DNA from 4 places in the Gordonia sp. AC31 genome. Region 3 is predicted to be linked to each of the others. Evidence: riboswitches for the same ligand, from Rfam matches in the RefSeq annotation. Region 3 holds a riboswitch; each other region holds the start of a gene.
What was found. Region 3 has a riboswitch for thiamine pyrophosphate ahead of thiO (glycine oxidase ThiO). Riboswitches for the same ligand answer to the same signal wherever they lie in the genome.
Positions count from the first base shown of each region.

Region 1: another riboswitch for thiamine pyrophosphate. It lies ahead of thiC (phosphomethylpyrimidine synthase ThiC); the one in region 3 lies ahead of thiO (glycine oxidase ThiO).
Region 2: another riboswitch for thiamine pyrophosphate. It lies ahead of Q9R39_RS23085 (3-oxoacyl-ACP reductase); the one in region 3 lies ahead of thiO (glycine oxidase ThiO).
Region 4: another riboswitch for thiamine pyrophosphate. It lies ahead of Q9R39_RS19500 (TenA family protein); the one in region 3 lies ahead of thiO (glycine oxidase ThiO).

Region 1 covers NZ_JAUZVK010000013.1:93,097-98,315, reverse strand. The annotation lists gene thiD (bifunctional hydroxymethylpyrimidine kinase/phosphomethylpyrimidine kinase) at 1-844, opposite strand, end outside; gene thiC (phosphomethylpyrimidine synthase ThiC) at 844-2,532, opposite strand; TPP riboswitch at 2,524-2,638, opposite strand; gene Q9R39_RS16335 (GNAT family N-acetyltransferase) at 2,849-3,196, shown strand; gene Q9R39_RS16330 ((2,3-dihydroxybenzoyl)adenylate synthase) at 3,363-5,033, opposite strand; gene Q9R39_RS16325 (salicylate synthase) at 5,191-5,219, shown strand, end outside.
Region 2 covers NZ_JAUZVK010000036.1:11,792-17,010, forward strand. The annotation lists gene Q9R39_RS23060 (IS256 family transposase) at 1-61, opposite strand, end outside; gene Q9R39_RS23065 (SDR family oxidoreductase) at 86-1,000, opposite strand; gene Q9R39_RS23070 (hypothetical protein) at 1,119-1,343, shown strand; gene Q9R39_RS23075 (hypothetical protein) at 1,516-1,986, opposite strand; gene Q9R39_RS23080 (hypothetical protein) at 1,988-2,347, opposite strand; gene Q9R39_RS23085 (3-oxoacyl-ACP reductase) at 2,474-3,256, opposite strand; TPP riboswitch at 3,368-3,465, opposite strand; gene Q9R39_RS23090 (SRPBCC family protein) at 3,546-4,022, opposite strand; gene Q9R39_RS23095 (IS256 family transposase) at 4,156-5,219, opposite strand, start outside.
Region 3 covers NZ_JAUZVK010000007.1:221,863-227,081, forward strand. The annotation lists gene Q9R39_RS11225 (NUDIX hydrolase) at 250-732, shown strand; gene Q9R39_RS11230 (hypothetical protein) at 759-1,142, opposite strand; gene thiE (thiamine phosphate synthase) at 1,459-2,169, opposite strand; TPP riboswitch at 2,217-2,328, shown strand; gene thiO (glycine oxidase ThiO) at 2,324-3,388, shown strand; gene thiS (sulfur carrier protein ThiS) at 3,385-3,597, shown strand; gene Q9R39_RS11250 (thiazole synthase) at 3,656-4,444, shown strand; gene Q9R39_RS11255 (ABC transporter ATP-binding protein) at 4,516-5,219, shown strand, end outside.
Region 4 covers NZ_JAUZVK010000019.1:27,868-33,086, reverse strand. The annotation lists gene nusG (transcription termination/antitermination protein NusG) at 1-470, opposite strand, end outside; gene secE (preprotein translocase subunit SecE) at 541-1,014, opposite strand; tRNA gene Q9R39_RS19530 (tRNA-Trp) at 1,054-1,126, opposite strand; gene Q9R39_RS19525 (fused (3R)-hydroxyacyl-ACP dehydratase subunits HadA/HadB) at 1,373-2,470, opposite strand; gene rpmG (50S ribosomal protein L33) at 2,565-2,732, opposite strand; tRNA gene Q9R39_RS19515 (tRNA-Met) at 2,826-2,899, opposite strand; tRNA gene Q9R39_RS19510 (tRNA-Thr) at 2,921-2,993, opposite strand; tRNA gene Q9R39_RS19505 (tRNA-Tyr) at 3,111-3,191, opposite strand; TPP riboswitch at 3,347-3,441, shown strand; gene Q9R39_RS19500 (TenA family protein) at 3,429-4,139, shown strand; gene Q9R39_RS19495 (ABC transporter substrate-binding protein) at 4,136-5,161, shown strand; gene Q9R39_RS19490 (ABC transporter permease) at 5,136-5,219, shown strand, end outside.

The sequences.
Region 1 (5,219 bases), on a different contig from region 3:
CCAGGCAGCGGGTCACCCAGTCCTTGCCGAAACCGACCGCCGCGGGAACGTCGTGCCCGTGGGCCAGCGCGCACGCGATCGCGGCGGCGAGGGTGTCGCCGGCGCCGTGGTCGTGCGGGGTGTCGATGCGTTCGTGGCTGAGCTCGATGAACTGGTCGCCGTCGTAGAGCAGATCGGGGGAGTGGTCCGAGGTTCGCAGGTGCCCGCCTTTCACCAGCGCCCAGCGCGGCCCGAGATCGAGCAGTGCCCTGGCCGCGTCGCGCTGCGACGCGGCATCGGTGACCGCGATGCCGGTGATGAGCCGGACCTCGTCCAGGTTCGGTGTCACCACCGTCGCGAGGGGAAACAGGCTGTGCCGCAGGGTGTCGAGTGCCGAGTCGGCGAGCAGCTGGTTGCCGTGCATCGACGCGCACACCGGATCGACCACCAGCGGAACGGATGTGTCCCGGCCGATTCCACTCGTGCGGCACTGCTCGACGATGGCCTCGATGATGGGCGCCGACGCGAGCATCCCGGTCTTCGCCGCGGCCACACCGATGTCACCGGACACGGAGTCGATCTGCGCCGCCACGGTCTGCGGTGAGATCTCCTCGAACCCGCTCACGCCCACCGAGTTCTGGACCGTCACCGCGGTCACCGCGACACACCCGTGCACCCCGAGCAGGGCGAAGGTGCGCATGTCTGCCTGTATTCCCGCGCCCCCGCCGGAGTCCGAACCCGCGATCGTCAGGACCCGTACCGGGGCCGTTCCGGGCGGTGACAGCGGGAGTCCCGTGTAGGCCTGTTCGTCGACCGTGCGCTGATTCGCGTCGACTGTGCGTCGTCGTGCGTCGTCTGTGCGCATCAGGCGCCGCCGGTCGTCTGGAGCGGGAGGTACACGCGGTTACCGGCCTCGGCGAACTCGGCCGACTTCGCGGCCATGCCCTCGGCGATAGTCCGGTCGATGTCGTCCGCGGTGACGAGACCGTGCTCCTCGGCGTAGGCGCGGACGTCCGCCGAGATCCGCATCGAGCAGAACTTGGGTCCGCACATCGAGCAGAAGTGGGCGGTCTTCGCGGGCTCGGCGGGCAGCGTCTCGTCGTGGTATGCGCGCGCGGTGTCGGGGTCGAGGGCGAGATTGAACTGGTCGGTCCAGCGGAACTCGAAGCGCGCCTTGCTCAGTGCGTCGTCGCGTTCCTGTGCCCGCGGGTGGCCTTTGGCCAGGTCGGCCGAGTGCGCCGCGATCTTATACGTGATCACGCCGACCTTGACGTCGTCGCGGTCCGGAAGTCCTAGATGCTCTTTCGGAGTCACGTAGCACAGCATCGCGGTGCCGGCCTGAGCGATCATCGCCGCGCCGATGGCCGAGGTGATGTGGTCGTAGGCCGGCGCGATGTCGGTGGCGAGCGGACCCAGGGTGTAGAAGGGGGCCTCCTCGCACAACTCCTCCTCCAGGCGCACGTTCTCGGCGATCTTGTGCATCGGGACGTGCCCGGGGCCTTCGATCATGACCTGCACACCATGCGATTTGGCGATCGCGGTCAGCTCGCCGAGAGTGCGGAGTTCGGCGAACTGGGCCTCGTCGTTCGCGTCGGCGATCGATCCGGGGCGCAAGCCGTCGCCGAGGGAGAACGTGATGTCGTAGCGGCGGAAGATCTTGCACAACTCGTCGAAGTGCGTGTACAGGAATGACTCCCGGTGGTGCGCGAGACACCAGGCCGCCATGATCGAACCGCCGCGCGAGACGATGCCCGTCACCCGCTTCGCGGTCAGCGGAACGTAGCGCAGCAGGACACCGGCATGCACGGTCATGTAGTCGACACCCTGCTCGGCCTGCTCGATCACGGTGTCGCGATACAGTTCCCAGGTCAGCGAGGCGGGATCGCCGTTGACCTTCTCCAGCGCCTGGTAGATCGGAACCGTCCCCACGGGGACCGGCGAGTTGCGCATGATCCACTCGCGGGTGGTGTGGATGTCGGCGCCGGTCGAGAGATCCATGATCGTGTCGGCGCCCCAGCGGGTGGCCCACACCATCTTCTCGACCTCGTCGGAGATCGAGCTGCGCACCGCCGAATTACCGATGTTCGCATTGACTTTGACCGCGAAGTTCTTGCCTATGATCATCGGTTCGGACTCCGGATGCCGGTGGTTCGCCGGGATGACCGCTCGCCCGATCGCCACCTCCGACCGGACCAGTTCGGGGTCGATGCCCTCTCGGGCGGCGATGAACCGCATCTCTTCGGTGATGATCCCGGCCCGCGCCCAAGCTAGCTGGGTGCTCGCGCCGTCGACCGGTTCCGGGCGGCGCCAGTTGTCGCGGGTGGGGGCGAGGCCCTTCTCGACGTCGATGCGCGCCGTCGGATCGGTGTACGGACCCGAGGTGTCGTAGACGTCGAGGTGTTCGCCGTTGGTGAGGTGGATACGACGCTGCGGGACGCGCAGGTCGCCGACCGTGAGGTAGTGCTTGGTGCTGCCCTCGATCGGACCGAGGGTCAGGAACCCTGAGTCGGCGGGTGCGCTGCCGTCGCGAGTCGCGGATACACGTGTGCCCATGGCTTGTCTCCCTACGCCGGCATTACCCGGACAGGTTCGAGCGGTCGGCGACCGCCCGTCGCCATCTCAGCCCTCGGTCATCGTGAGAGCCCCCGCGGTGTAGTTGTCGTGCGTCCGCCACCCTACAGCGCGGAGTTCGTTCGGGTCGTAGGGGTGCGCGCGACCGTCTCGATGTGCGACGACCGGACGATCGGGGTCATCAGTTACGGTTCCGTAAGGTACCGTGTGACCCGGATCACAAGCGGGGCCTATGCCGAGGTTCGGACGGCACATGTCAGTGGTCCGATGTCCACGATCAAGAGGTGAGGAGGGTCGGGTGCTACGCAAGCATCGTCAGCGACCACCACAGTCGGCGAAGTCGATCCTGCAGCAGATCTCGCAGGTGGTGCACAATCCCGACCGCGACCGGTTCGAGCTGTGGGTCGCCGGCGACCTGGTCGGCGTGCTCGGCTATTCGACCGAGACGGTCGACGGTCAGACCACCATCACCGTCCTACACACCGTGCTCTACGACGAGTACACCGGACATGGTCTCGCCACCCGACTCACCCGCACCGTCGTGCACTTCACCCGCGAGCAGGGCGCCCGCCTGCGGCCCGTGTGCACCTTCACCAAGCACTATCTCGACGGCCATCCCGGGATCGTGACCCTCGCGCCGGTGTGATCCGAAGGTAAGCCTCGGCGGCTCCGGAACATTCCTCGCCGGACCCTTCGAGGCTCGTCGCTATCGCTCCTCGCACCTCAGGGAGCAGGGGTTATGCGCTTCCTTGGGATTATGGTGCGGTGGTCGCGCTCCTCGCGCCGGTGTGAGGAGCGGGCTCCGACTCGGCTCAGCCTGCCGACGGCTCCGACAGCAGTGTCTCGCGGAGCACCTTTTTGTCGATCTTGCCTACTGCGGTGACCGGGAGCGTGCGCACGACGCGGACCACGTCGGGCAGTTTGAAGGAGGCGAGTCCGCGGTCGGCGAGGAAGGTGCGGATCGCGGCCAGCTCGAGTGGTCGGGCCGGGGGGTGTTCGTGCGAGAGCACGACTGCCGCACAGATCTTCTCACCGAGCGCGTCGTCGGGCAGCCCGACCACCGCGACCTGCCGGACCGAATCGTGGGCGAGGAGGTTCTCCTCGACGTCGTCGGCGGCGACGTTCTCCCCGGCGCGCACGATGGTGTCCTTGATGCGGCCGGTCACGGCCAGGTGCCCCGACGGCAGCCGGGTGACCTTGTCCCCGGACCGGTAGAAGCCGTCCGGCGTGAAGGACTTCTCGTTGTGCGCCGTGGCGCGGTAGTAACCGCGGATCGTGTAGGGCCCCCGCACCAGCAGTTCACCTTCTTCCCCGTCGGGGACATCGGCTCCGCCCTCGTCGACGACCCGCACCTCGTCGAGCTCCGACATCGGTGCCCCTTGCACTTGGTGCACCAAGTCACGCGGGTCGTCGGTCCGGGTGTAGCAGATCAGCCCCTCGGCCATGCCGAAGACCTGCTGGACGACGGGGCCGAGGGCCGCGTCGAGGGCGACGGCGTCGGACTGTGCCAGCTTGGCGCCGCCCACCTGCAGCAGGCGCAGGGAGCTGATGTCCGCCGGCTCCCACTCGGTCGCCGCGCACCAGAGTTGCGCGAGCGCGGGGACGAGCGCGGTCACCGTGACGCGGTGCCGCTCGATGAGGTCGAAAGTGTTGTCCGGACTGGGGTTGTCGGCTAAGACGACGTGGCCGCCCGCACCGAAGACGCCCAGGATTCCCGGGCAGCACAGCGGAAAGTTGTGCGCGGCCGGCAGGGCGACGAGGTAGGTGTCGTCGGCGGTGAGGCCGGCGACGTCCGCGGACAGCCGGGCGTTGAGGTCGTAGTCGTCGTGCGTGCGCGCGATGAGTTTCGGCAGTCCGGTGGTGCCCCCCGACACGAGGAACAGGGCGGGTAGCCCGGCGTCGGGGGCAGCCGGGAGCTCGACCGAGGCGGGGTCGGCGTCGGGGAGCGGTGTGAATCGACCAGGTTCGCCGGAGATGAAGACCTGCGCGACGTCGGGCACCCGTGACTGCAGCTCGGTCGCGAGCTCGCGATAGTCGAACCCCCGGCGGCCGTCCTCACCGATGTAGGCGACCGCGCCGGCACCGGCTGCGAGATGGGCGATCTCGGTGATCCGGTGCGCGGGCAGCGTCATCACCGGAACGACACCCGCGCGTAGGAGGCCGTACAGGGTGACCGCGAAGTCGAGGGAGTTGTTCAGCTGCAACACGACCCGTTGCGTCGGCCGCAGTCCGGCCGCGACGAAACCGGCGGCACGACGGAGGGTGGCGTCGCGGAACTCGGCATAGGTGAGCGTGCGCGGCCCGTCGGTGGAGGCGTCGGTCAGCGCAGGGGAGTCGGGAGTTCGCTCGGCGGCCAGATCGAGGCCGGCGAACAACGGGCGGTCGAGGAAGACGCCGGCGTCGCGGTACTTCTGTGCCTGTGCGTCGGTGTGGGGAGCGAAACCGTCGAGCAGATCGGTCGCGGGGTCGAGATGCGTCGGCATGAGTTCATTCAAACACAGGCAGGATAGGGTAACCTTACCGGTCGATGCAGGGCGGGAGGCCGGCTGTCGACCCGCGGGGGATTGTTTGATTAGGCTGCCCTAAGATTCCCTATGATCATCGGTGCTCGAGTGCATCACGACCGGAGGAACGAAGGACATGTCGCTGACAACCGAATCGCACGCCGC
Region 2 (5,219 bases), on a different contig from region 3:
CCTCCCGGCGAAGCCCAGCAGCATCTGATACATCCGTAGCGTCGTGGTCGTCAACAGCCATAGCGTTCATGATTCCTCCTCCGGATCAACTCACACAGACCATCTGACACGCCCCGCCGCCGGTCACCGAGAGCGTGTTGCCGGTCGTGTACGACGACTCCTCGGAGGCCAGGTACACGTACGCGCCGGCCATTTCGACCGGCTGCCCCGGCCGACCGAGCGGGTTCTTCTGCCCGAAGTACGGCAGCTTCTCCGGCTTCTGCCCGCCCGTCACCTGCAGCGCGGTCCAGAACGGGCCCGGCGCGACGGCGTTCACGCGGATCCCTCGCGGCGCGAGCTGCTGCGCCAGCGCCTTGGACATCGTGTTGACCGCGGCCCGGGAGGTCGCGTAGTCCACCAAGCCCGGCGACGGGGTGTACGCCTGAACCGACGAGGTGAAGATGACGCTCGCCCCCGGCTGCAGATGACCGAGCGCCTCCTGCATCATCCAGAACGGCGCCGAGATATTGACGTTCATGGTCTCCGCCCACTGCTCGGAGCTCAGGTCCTCGAGGTTCTCGACGTAGGTCTGCCGGGCGGCGTTGAGCACCAGCACGTCGATGCCCCCGAGCCCGGCCACGGCGTCACGGACGATCCCCCGCGCCACCTCTTCGTCTCCGACGTCGCCCGGCAGCAGGACGCAGGTGCGGCCGGCCTCACGGACCAACCGGGCGACCTCGTCCGCATCGGACTGCTCCGAGGGCAGGTATCCGATCGCCACGTCGGCCCCTTCGCGTGCGTACGCGATCGCCACCGCGCGACCGATACCCGAGTCTCCGCCGGTGATGAGCGCACGGCGGCCGGTGAGTCTGCCGTGACCGATGTAGGACCTCTCACCGTGATCGGCCGGCGGCTCGAGCTCGGATGCGAGCCCCGGCACCGGCTGGGACTGCATCGGGATGTCGACCTCGTACTTTGTGGTGGGGTCGACGAGCGGCTGGGCGTTGGGATCGGTGGTCACGGCAGGCCTCCTGAGACGTCGGGGATTCCGACCGTACGCGTCCTGACCGGATGCGAGATGACGCCGGATCACCCACACTGCGGATACGACCGGATTCCATCGATTCGAAGGAGCAAGCATGCCCCGTTACCGCGTAGTGGACCCCGACCAGAACGTCATCGAGGAGAAGGAGTTCGCTGACGACACCAAGGCGTACGACTGGTTCAAGACGGTCGAGGTCCCCGACGACGCGCTCGGGTACGCCATGGAGGTAGACATGGACGGCAAGTGGACCCGCTTCGAGATCAACGACGGCGGCACCAACACCTCCCCCGCCGCCGACGAGGGCACCGGCACCCCCTGATCCGAGACCCGGCACGACGGGCAGTCGACCCGCCCAGCTCGACATCCGCTACTCCGCCTGCGGATCCGCTACCTCCACGGGAGTAGCGGATTCCGAGGCGGAGTAGCGGATTTCGGAGGACCTGACAGGCTCACCCCTTGACCAGTCCCGTCCACGATGAGGTTCTGCCCGGTCACGGCGCGCGTCTCGCCCGATAGATGCGGTCGCGCACGGCCAGCGTCAGCGCGTCCAGGCGGGCGGCCTCTGCGAGAAGGTCGGCCACTCTGCTCGGACGGTCGGTGGTGCTGTCGACCAGGGCGTCGTTCGCCCGCTCCAGTAGGCGGGCGAACGCGGGGTCGCCGTCGAGGGCGTCCCTCACGGCGGGGTACTCGGCTTCGAGCGGGGTGCCGATGCCGAGCGTGGAGCGGAGTTCATACCAGCGGTCGAGGGTCGCGGCGAGCGCCTCGGAGGCCAGCGCGTGGGTGCGCCGCGCGGTGTCGACGGCGCGCTCGGCGGTGAGCTGCGCCGGGTCGGTCCCCCGGCTGAGCCGACGGTGGCGGGCGAGGTCCTCCAGTCCGGAGCGCACGAGCCATCCGGTCGACGCGATCCACGCGACCACACCGGCGAGGACCGCGAACACCACCAGCGCGAGGATCAGCGGCACGTCAGATCACCGCGTTGAGGACGAGCGTCAGCGGGACAGCCAGGAGCACCGCCGCCGAGAGGCCGGCCCCGATCAGTTTGCCCACGCCCGACCATCGGAGTTCGGAGCGTTCGGCCTCCAGCGCCGCCGGTGACAGCGGAGCCGCGAGACGCCCGGCGGCGGAGGCCGCGGACTCGGCGACGGCGGGCCAGGTTCGCGGGACGTCCCGGTGCGGGTCGCTGCCGAGATCGTCGGCGGCCAGGAGGGCTCGTTGCTCGTCCCATTCCGCGAGGCGCTGGTCGAGTTCGGCGACAGCGGCCTCGGCCTCGGCGATCCGGCGGCCCTCGGCCGTCCGCGAGAAGACCACCGAGGGGAACTGCATGACTCCAGCCTCCCCCACCCGACCTGCACCGGCAAGGGCGCGCACGTGTGAGGGCGCGAGGGCGCGCGGGCACGAGGGCGCGCGGGTGCGAGGGCGCGCCCTCGGTGCGATCGGCGCCGCCGCGCCTCACCCCTTGACCAGTCCCCCGTCCACGATGAGGTTCTGCCCGGTCACGGCCCGCGCCCACGGGGAGGCGAAGAACAGCACCGCGTCGGCGAGTTCGGCCGGCGTGATCGCGCGGCGCAGCGGCGTCCCCGACGCGATGAGGTCGAACACCTCTGCAGGCGTGGCGGCGCTCGCGGCGGTGGTGCGCAGCAGACCGCCGGAGACCATGTTCACCGTGATGCCGTCCGGCCCCAGATCGGTGGCGAGGGTCCGGGTCAGCGACAGCGCGGCGGCCTTGGCGGCGGTGTAGTCGTGGTACGGCACGACGGGGTGCTGGAACAAATTGGTGCCGATGTTCACGATCCGTCCGAAGCCGGCCTCCCGCATGCCCGGAAGCGTCGCCTGGGTCGTGGCGAGGGTCGCCTTGACGGCACCGCGCAGTTGCGAGTCGAAGTCGTGCCAGGTCAGCGTCTCCGGTCGCGGGCGGGCGTCTCCGTTGAACTCGAAGTCGACCAGTGCGTTGTTGACGACCGTGGTGACGGGCGCGCCGAAGTGGCGACGGGCGGCGTCGACGAGGGCGTGCACTTCGTCGTCGTCGGTGACGTCGGCGCGGAGTGCGACGGTGCGGTCCTCGCCGAGCTCACGGACGAGGTCGGCGGCGGCCGACTCGCTGCGGTGATAGTTGACGACGACGAGAGCGCCCTCTCTGGAGAAGGCGCGACTGATGTCCGCGCCGAGCCCGCGGGCGCCGCCGGTGACGAGGACGACCTGCTCGTCGATCCGCACGCTGTTGCCGATATCCACTGCCACTCACTTCCCGGTGTTCCCGGCGAGGGTGGCGATGCGGCTCCGCTCCTCGGCAACGCAGGGCGCGTCCGATCGGCGACGGCACCGAGACCACCGTTGTGGTGGACGCGAGTGCTGTATCGACATTCCTTCGCTGGAACTACCCAGATCAGGTTCGACGGGTGTGATCTCAGCCGCCCGGATGGGCAGCACCCCGTGTCGCGGACCACCATAGATCACCGGCCGTCGCGGCGCGCGGTCCCCACGTCGATCCGCAAAACGCGTGTCGGTGCGAGTCAGTGCGTGGTCATCCCGCGGTCTCGTACCTGGCCGCCAGCTTCGACAGCGTCTCGGTGATGCCCGCCGCGTTCTGCTTGGACACCCCCACGATCTCGTAGAACCTGCCGAGCTTGGACGGCCGGTTGTCGAAGCTCTCGACGACCGTCGTCTTTCCGTCCCCCGCCGGGGTGAACTCCCAGCGCCACCGGGCCCCTGCGGGGTTCGCCCACTCGATCACCTTCTCCGCCGGGGTGTCACGGTGCTCGGTGACCGTGCAGGTGGTGCGGTACGGCACGCCGTACATGCGCATCGCGGTGGTGAACTTGGCGCCGGGGTGCAGGGTGGCCGGCCCCTGGACGTTGTCGCGGACCGTTCCGGACCCGTCGACGAGTCCGTGCTTGCGAGGGTCGTTGACGAGGGCGAACAGTTCGTCGGCGGGCGCGTTCACGGTCACGCTGCGGGCGACCACGCGCGGTCCGCGGTCGATTGTGCTGATGGCGGTCATGGGGAGGTGGGACCTTTCCGGTCGGACTCGGCCTGGCGGCGAGCTCGGATGCGATTCACCCCACCGTACGACCGCGCTCCGACATCACGGAGCCTTTCAAGATAATTGTGTGAGTTTTGGTTAGTGATGTCTGTCACATGTGGGGGTCGAAGCGTTCCGGGTAGGCCAGTGCGAGTTCGGCCAGTGCGGCTCGCCAACCGTGGATGGTGGCGCCTTCGACGAGTCTGGGGATCGATTTCCGGGGGCCTGCGTGGCCGTCTGCTCGGCGTTGAGCGTCCTTGGCGCGTTCTCGGTCTCGTCGGTCCTCGATGTTGCGTATGGCTAGCCATAGCAGCTTGATCGCGGCGGCATCGCTGGGGAAGTGCCCGCGGTTCTTGGTGATCTTGCGCAGCTGGTAGTTCAGCGACTCGATCGAGTTCGTGGTGTAGATCAGCTTGCGTGTGGCTGGGCCGAAGGCCAGGAACGGGATGAACCGCTCCCAGGCGGCCTCCCACGACCTGACGGCGGTGGGGTACTTGGCGCCCAGCGGCGATTCGGCGAAGGCCTCCAGTGCGGCTCTGGCGGCCTCGGTGTTGGCGGCGGTGTAGATCGGCTTGAGTGCCTTGGCCACGTTCTTGCGGTCGCTGTAGGACACGAACCGCATCGAGGCCCGGATCAGGTGCACCACGCAGGTCTGCACCTCGGCGAAAGGCCAGGTCGCGGCAATCGCCTCGGACAGTCCGGTCAGCCCGTCGCAGGCCACGATCAGGACGTCTTTGACGCCGCGATTGGCCAGTTCGGCGCACACGCTGGCCCAGAACGCCGCGCCTTCCTTGGCCTGCACCCAGATGCCGAGCACGTGCTTGACGCCCTCAAGATCGACCCCGACCGCGATGTGGGCAGCGCGGGTCTTCACGTGGGCTCCATCGCGGATCTTGATGTGGATCGCGTCCAGGAACACCACCGGGTAGAACGCCTCCAACGGGCGGTGCTGCCAGGCCGCGACTTCGTCCAGGACCGCGTCGGTGACGTTGGCGATGGACTCGTGCGACAGCTCCACCCCCAGGGTCCGCGCGAGGTGGTGCTCGATCTCCCGGACGGTCATTCCGCCGGCGTACAGCGAGATGATCTGGTCCTCCAGCCCGCCGAGCCGGCGGGCGCCCTTCGGGACGAGCTGGGAGGCGAACGAGCCCTGCCGATCGCGGGGCTGATCCAGTT
Region 3 (5,219 bases):
GTTGTGTCATCTGGGTCATCGTTCACCGGGTCGTGCGTGTTTCACCCTATGTCATCGTGCCGGGTTCCTCCCGAGTCGACCGGCGCCGCGCCGCCGACCTCGGCGGTTCGCGCGTGCCGGGTGCTCGCCGACGGCACCTCGAGGTTCCGAGCCGCGATGAGAGGGCTTCGCGGTCTCCCTGGCAGGTGTTGCGCATCTCACTTACGGTGGAGGCACCCGGTCGGGGCGACCGGGATGCGAGGAGGCGTGGTGCGCGGCGACGGCGACGGCTGGGTGATCGATCCCGACGGTTCTCGATACTGGGGTATCCACGGCGCGGCAGGTCTGCTGCTGCGGGCGCCGCTGCCGGACGGATCGACCGGGGTGCTCCTCCAACACCGCGCCGCGTGGTCGCATCAGGGCGGCACGTGGGCGCTGCCCGGCGGGGCCCGCGACTCGCACGAGGGTGCCATCGACACCGCGATCCGCGAGGCCGAGGAGGAAGCCGGGATCACCGCCGACGACCTGCGCGTCGTCGCAGCGGTCGTCACCCTCGAGGCGCCCGGCGGATGGACCTACACGACGGTCATCGCCGAGACGGACTCGCCGGTCCGCACGGTCGCCAACTTCGAATCCACGGAACTGCGATGGGTCGACGAGAAGCGCGTCGATCAACTCCCACTGCACCCCGCGTTCGGAGTCGCGTGGCCCGTCCTCCGCGACCGGATCGCGATGCTCGATCCGCAGAGCTGAGGCCCCGTTCCCTGAGGAGCCCGGGGTCACACCCCGGCGCGGTCGGACTCCAGCAGTCGGTTCGCCCCGGCGACCAGCGCGTGGACGTTCGCCTCGTCGCTGCTCGCGCCCTCACCGACGGCCCAGGCCTGCCGGCCGTCGTGCTCGCACAGCAGGAACGTCGTGACCATGCCGTCGACGACCCGCTGGTGCAGCCGGACGATCTGAACCGGGGCGCCGACGTCGTAGAGGATCGAGGTCATCGCACCGACGGGGCCGGCGGCGACGGCGCTGCGGGACATGATGCGGTCGGCGATCGCGAGCGTCGCGCGGCACTCGACCAGGTCGCCCGAGTACGGGACGGCAGAGAAGGAGCCCAGCCGGATCGTGCCGCCACGGGAGTACTCGTCGGTGAATTCCTGCCAGGTCATCCCGGCGGCCTCCTCGTGCATCCCAGGGGGAAGCGGGCGGCCGAAACGTGCGGCGAACTGGTCGCCGTCGTGCCGGTCGTCGCGCTCGGTCCACGAACAGGATCGACGAGGTAGATGAAGAGGGTGCATCTCGAAAACCGATTTCGGTCGAAGAACGGATGACCGACTGGAGAGCGCAACCGACCCGCAGCGGGGGGTCGGTCAGATTCAGACCCCGCTGCGGCGGGTTACGAGAACGCTCGTGATGCACAACATGATCGGTCCACCATAGACCCGCGACACCGACCGGGCAAACGTGTTTCCGCCAGGGGAACCGCTAGAGCATCCCGGCGAGGTCGGTGGCTGCGGCGGCCGGGTCATCGGCCGCGGTGATGGCCCGCACGACGACGATGCGCCGCGCCCCGAGCGCGGTGACCTCCCCGACGCGGCCGGCGTCGATTCCGCCGATGGCGAACCACGGCTTGGCTGATTGTGTTGCGGCAGTGGAGGACACGAGGTCGAGGCCGGCGGCGGCGCGGCCCGGTTTGGTGGGGGTGGTCCAGCACGGACCGACGCAGAAGTAGTCGACGTCGTCGTCGGCGATCGCGGCGGCAGCCTGCTCGGGGTCGTGGGTCGAGGCGCCGATGACGACGTCCGGTCCGACGATCCGGCGGGCCGCCGACGGCGACAGGTCGCCCTGTCCGACGTGCAGGACATCGGCCCCGGAGAGCGCCGCGATGTCGGCGCGGTCGTTGACCGCCAGCAGGGCACCGTGCGCGTCGGCGACCGTCCGCATGCCCGCGAGGATCTCGAGTTCCTCGCCCGCCTCCAGGGTCCCGAATTCGCGCTCGCCCGGCGAGTTCTTGTCGCGCAGCTGCACGATGTCGACGCCGCCCGCGAGCGCCGCGTCGACGAAGTCGAGCAGATCACCGCGTTCGCGCCGGGCGTCGGTGCACAGGTACAGGCGGGCCGTGGAGAGCCGCCGGCGACGGTCCGTCGCGGAGCCGGGGTCCGTCGACGCGGAGCTGGTGCGGTTCGGGGTCGTCACGCCGACCAGGCTAACCGGACCCCCGACGCCCCGGCGTAGGGTGGATCGCACGAACACACGGGAGTCCGGATCGGCCGGGCTGAGAGTGCGGACAGATTCCGCTGACCGTCGAACCTGATCCGGGTCATTCCGGCGAAGGAAGGTGATTCCCAGCGTGGATTCCCCACCGCAGCGCCCTGCCCACCGCGCCCTGACGGTCGTCGGGGGCGGTGTCATCGGGCTGACCTGTGCGCTCACCGCGGCCGACGCCGGATGGCGGGTTCGCGTCCTCGACGCCGGCACCGACGAGCGCGCGTCCTGGGTCGCCGGCGGCATGCTCGGTTCACTCGGCGAGGGTCATCCCGGCGAGGACGCGTCCCTGGCCCTGTCGGTCGAATCGGTCCGGCTGTGGCCGGCGCTCGTGAAGCGGCTCGACGACCCGGGTGTCGTCACCGCCACCGACTCGCTGTTCGTCGCGGCCTCGGCCACCGACATCGAATACCTGCGGCATCTCGCCGATTTCGTCTGGGCCGGGCAGCCCGCCACCGATGCCGCGCTGCAGTCGGTGACCGGCCGCGACATCCGGACCCTGGAACCGTCGCTGAGCTCTCGACTGGTCGGTGGCTACCGCGCGGTCGGCGAGTGGTCCGTCGACAACCGGCGGCTGCTCGAGGCGTTGCGCGCCGCCGCGACGTCGGCGGGTGCCGAGTTGGTCTCCGCGCGCGTCGAATCCCTGGCCGACCTCGACGACCTCGGTTCCGACACCCAGATCCTGCTCGCCGCTGGACTGGGCACCGCGGCCCTCTGGCCGGGTGTGGACCTGCATGCGGCGAAGGGGGAGATCCTCCGCCTGCACCGCACGCGCTGGTCGGTGCCGCCGCCCGGTCACGTCGTCCGGGCACGCCTCCACGGGCGGGCCGTGTACCTGGTGCCGCGCGAGGACGGAGTCGTCGTCGGCGCCACCCAGTACGAGGCCGAGGGGACGGCCGACCGCGCGCCGCAGGCCGGCGGGGTCGCGGATCTGCTCGCCGACGCGATCGAGGTCTTCCCCGGGCTGCGGACCTACGAACTGACCGAAGCGGGGGCCGGTCTGCGGCCGTGCACCGCGGACGGATTGCCGATCGTCACCCGTGTGGACACACGAACGGTCGTGGCGACCGGGCACGGGCGCAACGGGATCGTCCTCGCCCCGGGCACCGCCGCCCGCGTGTTGTCGATTCTGGAAGGAGCAGAGGAATGAGTATCACCGCCAGCATCACCGTCAACGGCAAGAGCGTCGACGTCGGCGCCGACACGTCGGTGCGCGACGTCGTCACCGGGCTGGGGTTGCCGGACCGGGGGATCGCGGTCGCGGTGGACGGCGCGGTCGTCCCGCGCGGCCGCTGGGACCGGCACACGATGACCGACGGTGCCGTCGTCGAGATCGTCACGGCGGTGCAGGGTGGCTGACCTCGCCGATCTGAAGCCCGACGCCTCGCGGACCGAGCAGAAGTCCGGCGACGAGACGATCCCGGATGCGGACCATCTGCGCATCGCCGGTCGCGACTTCTCGTCGCGACTCATCACCGGTACCGGCGGCGCGTCGAATCTCGCGACCCTGGAACGCGCGCTGGTCGCGTCGGGGACCGAGCTGACCACCGTCGCGGTTCGGCGCGTCGACGCGGCCTCGGGCACCGGGGTCTTCGATCTGCTGCGCCGGCTCGACATCGCCGTCCTGCCCAACACCGCGGGCTGTCACACCACCGCCGAGGCGGTCCTGACCGCCCAGCTGGCGCGCGAGGCGTTCGAGACCGACTGGGTGAAGCTCGAGGTGGTCGCCGACGAACGCACCCTGATGCCCGACGCCATCGAACTCGTCGACGCCGCGGCCGCACTGGTGGCCGACGGTTTCGTCGTGCTGGCCTACACCAACGACGATCCGGTCCTGGCCGCGCGACTCGCCGATCTCGGGGTGGCGGCGGTGATGCCCCTCGGATCGCCCATCGGGACCGGACTCGGAATCCTCAACCCGCACAACATCGAGATGATCGTCGACGACTGCCACACCCGCTTCGACGACCCGCTGCCGGTCATTCTCGACGCGGGCATCGGCACGGCGAGCGACGCGGCCCTGGCGATGGAACTCGGTTGCGACGGCGTGCTTCTGGCCACCGCCGTGACCCGGGCGGAGAACCCTGAACTGATGGCGACGGCGATGCGGCACGCGGTGACCGCGGGCCGCCTGGCCGCGCGTGCGGGCCGGATCCCCAAGCGTTTCTGGGCGCACGCGTCCTCACCCGGGCGCGACCGGGACTGACCCGCGGTCCCGCGGCAGGCCGTCCGAATGACAGACCGGGCCGCTCGGGGTTCGGCGGCTATGGTCGAGTCGTGTTGCAGGTAGCGAATCTGACGAAGGACTTCGGCGGTCAACGCGCGGTCGACGACCTCACCTTCGAGGTGGGGCCGGGACGGGTCACCGGTTTCCTGGGCCCCAACGGTGCGGGTAAGTCGACGACCATGCGGATGATGCTCGGACTCGACCGTTCGACATCGGGCACGGCGACGATCAACGGGCAGCGCTACCGGGACCTCGAGCATCCGCTGCGGCAGGTCGGTGCGCTGCTCGACGCCCGGTGGGTGCATCCCAATCGCAGTGCGCGGTCCCACTTGCGGTGGCTCGCGGCGAGCAACCGGATCCCGGCCGCCCGCGTCGACGAGGTGCTCGAGACGGTCGGGCTCACCTCGGTGGCCAAGAAGCGCGCCGGCGGCTTCTCGCTCGGTATGTCGCAGCGGCTCGGGCTGGCGGGTGCCCTGATCGGCGACCCGCACACACTGCTGTTCGACGAGCCGGTCAACGGCCTCGACCCGGAGGGCATCGTGTGGATCCGCGGGTTCATGCGCAAGCTCGCCGCGGAGGGGCGGACGGTGTTGGTGTCGAGCCATCTGCTCACCGAGATGTCGCTCACCGCAGACCATCTCGTCGTCATCGGGCGGGGCCGGCTGATCGCCGACTGTTCGGTGGCGGAGTTCACCGGGCGGGCACGGCAGTCGGTGCGGGTGCGCGGCCCGCAGCTCGAACAGTTGCATGCCGC
Region 4 (5,219 bases), on a different contig from region 3:
ACCTTGCGGTTGACCTTCTTGGGCTGGCCGTTCTTGATCTCGGTGACCTCTTCGGTCGGCACCTCGACCTGGAAGATGTAGTCGCCGACGTCGAGATTCTGCACGCGGGTCTCGAGGTTGGCCTTGACCTTGTTCTCGTAACCGGCATAGCTGTGGATCACGTACCAGTCGCCGGGCGCGCGCCGGAGCTGCTTGCGCAGTTCCTCGACCGGATCGACCTCCGCCTCTTCAACCAGGGCCTCTTCGACAGGGGCCTCGTCAGCGGCGGCCTCGTCAACCGGGACCTCGTCGGCATCCTCGGAGACGGTGTCCTCGGCGGGGGCCTCGTCACCCTCGACGACCACGTCGTCGGCGACCGCGTCACCCTCGGTGTCCACCGCGTCGGTCACGGCCGCGTCGACAGCATCGACGTCGGCAGCAGCCGCGTCGACGGAGTCGGTCGAGGCGAGTTCGTTCTCCGGGGTGCTCACTGCAGCCCACGCTCCTTATGGTTCATCTGGCGGTCGTGTTTCTCGTCGCCGGCCGAGCCCACCGCGTGGGTCAGCCGAACAACCAGAGCACGCCCTTGGCGAAGGCGAGGTCGAGGCCGGCAATGAACGCGGTCATCACGATGACGAACACGAGCACGACGATCGTGTAGGTGATCATCTCGCGCCGCGTCGGCCAGATGACCTTCTTCAGCTCGGCGACGACCTGCGTCAGGAAGACCCAGATCCGTACGAACGGATTCCGGCTCTCCTCGGCAGACGCCTTCTTCTTGGTCTTGCGTTCCTTGACGGCGACGGACCCCGTGTCGGAGTCGGCGTCACCGTCGGTTGCACCCGCCGCCGAGCGACGTCCGCGAGCCGAGCGCTTACCGGACGGACGCAGCTCCTTCGCGGTTCCGGTCGACGTGTCGTCGTCCGTACCCGCGTCGGTGGCCTCGTCGCGACCGTCGAGCTCAGCCGCGGCCGAATCGGCCGCAGAACCCTCTGCGGCGTCTTTGGCGCGGGCGGCCCGGTCTCGCTTGCTCAACTTCGCGGTCCTCTCGTCAGCGTGTGCCCTTCACCAGGGCAGGGGCGACAGGACTTGAACCTGCAACCTGCGGTTTTGGAGACCGCTGCTCTGCCAATTGAGCTACGCCCCTTTGCGACGCCCGCCACCGGAGTGGTCGGCGTTGCCGTCCTTCTCGATCCGACCTCGCGGCCCGTCGACGTTTCGTCGCCGACAAAACCAACGCGCCACCCTATGGGTAGCGCGCAAGTCTGAATCAATCAGACACTTCAGTGTAGATCACCGGGGCGGTGGACCCAAAACGGGCTCGCCTCCGCTCCCCCGACGACCGTACACGCCACCCGTCCGTGAGCCGCCGGAACGGCTCGCGGCCGGTCGATCAGTTGAACTGGATGACGGCCTGCGCGCGTCCGAAGATCCGGCGGTCACCCTGCTTGGCGGTGATCGCGATGGTCCCGCGACGAGTTGCGGGATCGAGCGACTTCACCTTGCCGGTGAAGTCGACGGCCGCGCTGTCGTCGGCCGGGACGTACACCGGGCTGGTGAAGCGCACGTTGTACTCGCAGAAGGCCGCCGGGTCGCCGATGAACTCGGAGACGAAGCTTGCGCCGAGCCCCATCGTCTGCATGCCGTGCGCGACGACGTCGTCCATGCCGGCCGCTTTCACGACGTGGTCGGAGAAGTGGATCGGGTTGGGGTCGCCGGCCACGCCCGCATAGTTCGCGAGATTGCCGCGCGTCAGCAGGTAGCGCTTGGGCGTGAGTTCCTGACCCACCGTGAGCGTGTCGAAGTCGACGGCACCGAAGGCGCCCGGCGACTGCGTCGGGTCGGGGAGGTCGTAGCGACCCGCCTTCGGCTCGACGGTGTGCCCGGACTCGCCGATGGCGTCGACCTTGATCATCACGTGGTCGAGGGACGCCTCGAGTTCGGGGTCGACGTCCATACCGGGACGCGCGGCCAGGGAGGTCCACGTGGTCATGACCGGCTCGTCGTGCTGGTTCCAGATGACGTTCTTGGTGACCATCAGGTCGATCATCTCGGGACTGCTCACGTGCCGGAACGACTCGAGCGAGACGTCGCAGATCAGGCGGTCCCCGACCTTCATCGGCTGGTGGTAGACCAGCCGCTGGTCGGTCTGCATGATCTGCCACATGTCGTAGCCGGTGACGACGTCTTCGAAGAGCTTGCGCTGGGCGATGATCCCGAGCACCGACACGTAGGTCGGCGCGGCGATCAGGCGGTCGTGACCGAAGGCCCGGGCGCCCTCCTCGCTCCAGTGGGTCGGGTGCGCATCCTGCACCGCCATCGCGTGCTTACGGATCTCCTCGCGGCCGATCTCGTAATAGTCGTCGACCGTGTAATGGAAGCCGACAAGGCTCTGGGTGTGGGCGGCGATCTCGTCGGGGGTCGGCTTCGCGCCACCGTTCGACGCCTCGTCCGGAGGATCCTGGATCTCGGCTCCGCTTACCTGTGACATTGAGCTCTACTCCTTCGGCCGACACAGCAAGACGGGCTGCCTCATCGAGAGGCAGCCCGCTGCTGGTGGTACTTCGAAACGGCCGACGACGGCGTCAGCGCGATTCCTTGTGCCCCTGGTGCTTGCCGCAGTTCGGGCAGAACTTCTTGATCTCGAGGCGATCGGGATCGTTGCGGCGGTTCTTCTTCGTGATGTAGTTACGGTGCTTGCACACCTCGCAGGCCAAGGTGATCTTGGGGCGAACATCTGTTGAGGAGGCCACTTGATTGCCTTCTTTCGGGTGGTACGTGGTCGGGTTCGGAAGTTCCCTCAGGGCTTGCGACCCTTGCGCTCGGTTCCGGTCGGACCCGATGTGTAGCGGTGGAGGGACTCGATCCCTCGACCTCACGATTATGAGTCGTGCGCTCTAACCAGCTGAGCTACACCGCCCCGCGGACTTCTCGTCCAGCGAGCCCCCTGACGGAATCGAACCGTCGACCTTTTCCTTACCATGGAAACGCTCTGCCGACTGAGCTAAGGGGGCGTGCCCCGGGCGGTTGTGCCCGAGAGCCTTAACGAGGTTACACACTCGCGTCTGCGCTAGACAAATCGCTGGTCGGAGACCGTCTGTAGAGCAGTTTCGCGAGAATGGACCACGCTGTGGCAGGTATAGGATTCGAACCTATGTAGCTTGCGCGACGGATTTACAATCCGCTCCCTTTGGCCGCTCGGGCAACCTGCCGTGCCGCTCTTCCGGCCACCGTGACGGCCGTACGAACAACGCCGTGAAGAATACAACGAACACCGCATCAACGCGCAAACCGGCTGGTCAACAGGCCGGGACACGGTCGTGGCACAGGCGTCCCACTGCGACCCCCACTCCTGCTACTGTGGCTGCGTTCTGACACGGGGTGCTCCGCGACGCGGGGCTGAGATGAGACCCGAGAACCTGTCCAGGTAATGCTGACGAAGGGATGTCATGTCTGTGCATGCGCGCATGCCGGTCTCCGGCCGATTCTCCGACCACCTCTGGGAGGAGACGAAGGGGTTGCGGACGGCGATCGACGACCTCGAGTTCCTGCGGCGGCTCGGCGACGGGACGCTGCCACTGGAGGTGTTCCGCACCTACATGGAGCAGGACTCGCTGTACCTGGCCGGGTACGCGAAGGCCCTCGCCATCCTGGCGTCGAAGTCCCCCGACCCGCAGACCGCGGGGTTCTGGGCGAACTCGTCGGCCACCGCGGCCACCGTCGAGTCGGCGCTGCACGGCGACCTGCTCAACGGCGGCCAGCTGCCTCCGCGTGAGGGCGAACCCGAGCCGTCGCCGGCGTGCCTGGGGTACGTGTCCTATCTGACCGCCGTCGCCGCGACCGAGTCGTATGCGGTCGGCGCCGCCGCGGCCCTGCCCTGCTTCTGGATCTACGCGGAAGTCGGCCGGGCCCTGGCCGCGAGTGCGGCCCAGGTACTCGCCGCCGACCCGAACCACCCCTACGCGCAGTGGGTGACCACCTACGACGCCCCGGAGTTCCAGGAATCCGCCTCGCGGGCAAGGGAACTCGTGGACGAGGCCGCGGCGCACGCCGGCGAGCGGGAGCGGGCCGCGATGGCCACGGCGTTCACCGTCGCCACCCGGTTCGAGCTTCTGTTCTGGGACACCGCGCTGAACCCGCAGCCGTGGCCCGCCGCATGAGCGCCCGCGCGCGCCGCCTCCTCACCGTGCTCGCCGCCGCGGTCGTCGCGTCGTCGGCGATCACCGCATGCGGTTCGGGCGCCGATTCGGACGGCACCATCCGATTCGCGCTCGACTGGTCCCCGAACACCAACCACACGGGATTGTTCGTGGCGCAGCAGCGCGGCTGGTTCGAGGAGGCCGGACTCGACGTCGAGATCCTGCCGTACAACAACACCGCCGTGGACACCATCGTGGACGCGGGCAACGCCGAGTTCGGTATCAGCACCCACAACTCGTCGACCTTCTCGCGGGCATCGGGCGCGCAGACCATCTCCGTGTTCGCGCCGCTGCAGAAGTGGGCCACCGGCATCGGTGTCCGCGCCGACCGCCGCGACATCACGAGCCCGAAGGACCTCGACGGGAAGACATACGCCGGTTTCGGCGACCCGGGCGAGGAGAAGACCCTCGAGCAGGTGATCCGAAACGACGGCGGCACCGGCGAGTTCACCTCGGTGACCCTCGGGACCTCGGCTTACGAGGCGGTCTACTCCGGTCAGGCCGACTTCACCGTCTCCTATCTCGCGTGGGAGGGCATCGAGGCCGAACATCGCGGAACCCCGATGAGGTACTTCCACTACACCGACTTCGGATTCCCGGAGGCATACGCGATCGTCGTCGACGCCAACGAGGACTGGCTGGCGGACAACCCGGACCGCGCGGCGGCCTTCGTGACGGCGCTGCAGCGCGGTTACCAGGCGGCGGCCGACGACCCGGACGCGGCGGCCCGCGACCTCCTCGCCGCCAACCCCGGTGCGTTCAACGACGAGCAGTTGGTGTTCCAGAGCCAGCGCATGCTGGCCGGTCAGTACATGAAGGACGCCGACGGCCGGGTCGGGCGACAGACGCTCGAACAGTGGGCCGGGAACTCCGGGTTCCTGTACCGCAGTGGTCTGCTGACCGGCCCGGACGGGGCGCCGCTCACGACCGAGCCGGACTGGTCGACGTACTTCACCAATGACTACCTCGACACCCCTCGGTAGCACCGGCCTGCGTCGCATCGCGCCCGCGCTCGTCGCGGTGGTCGTCCTGGTGGCGGTC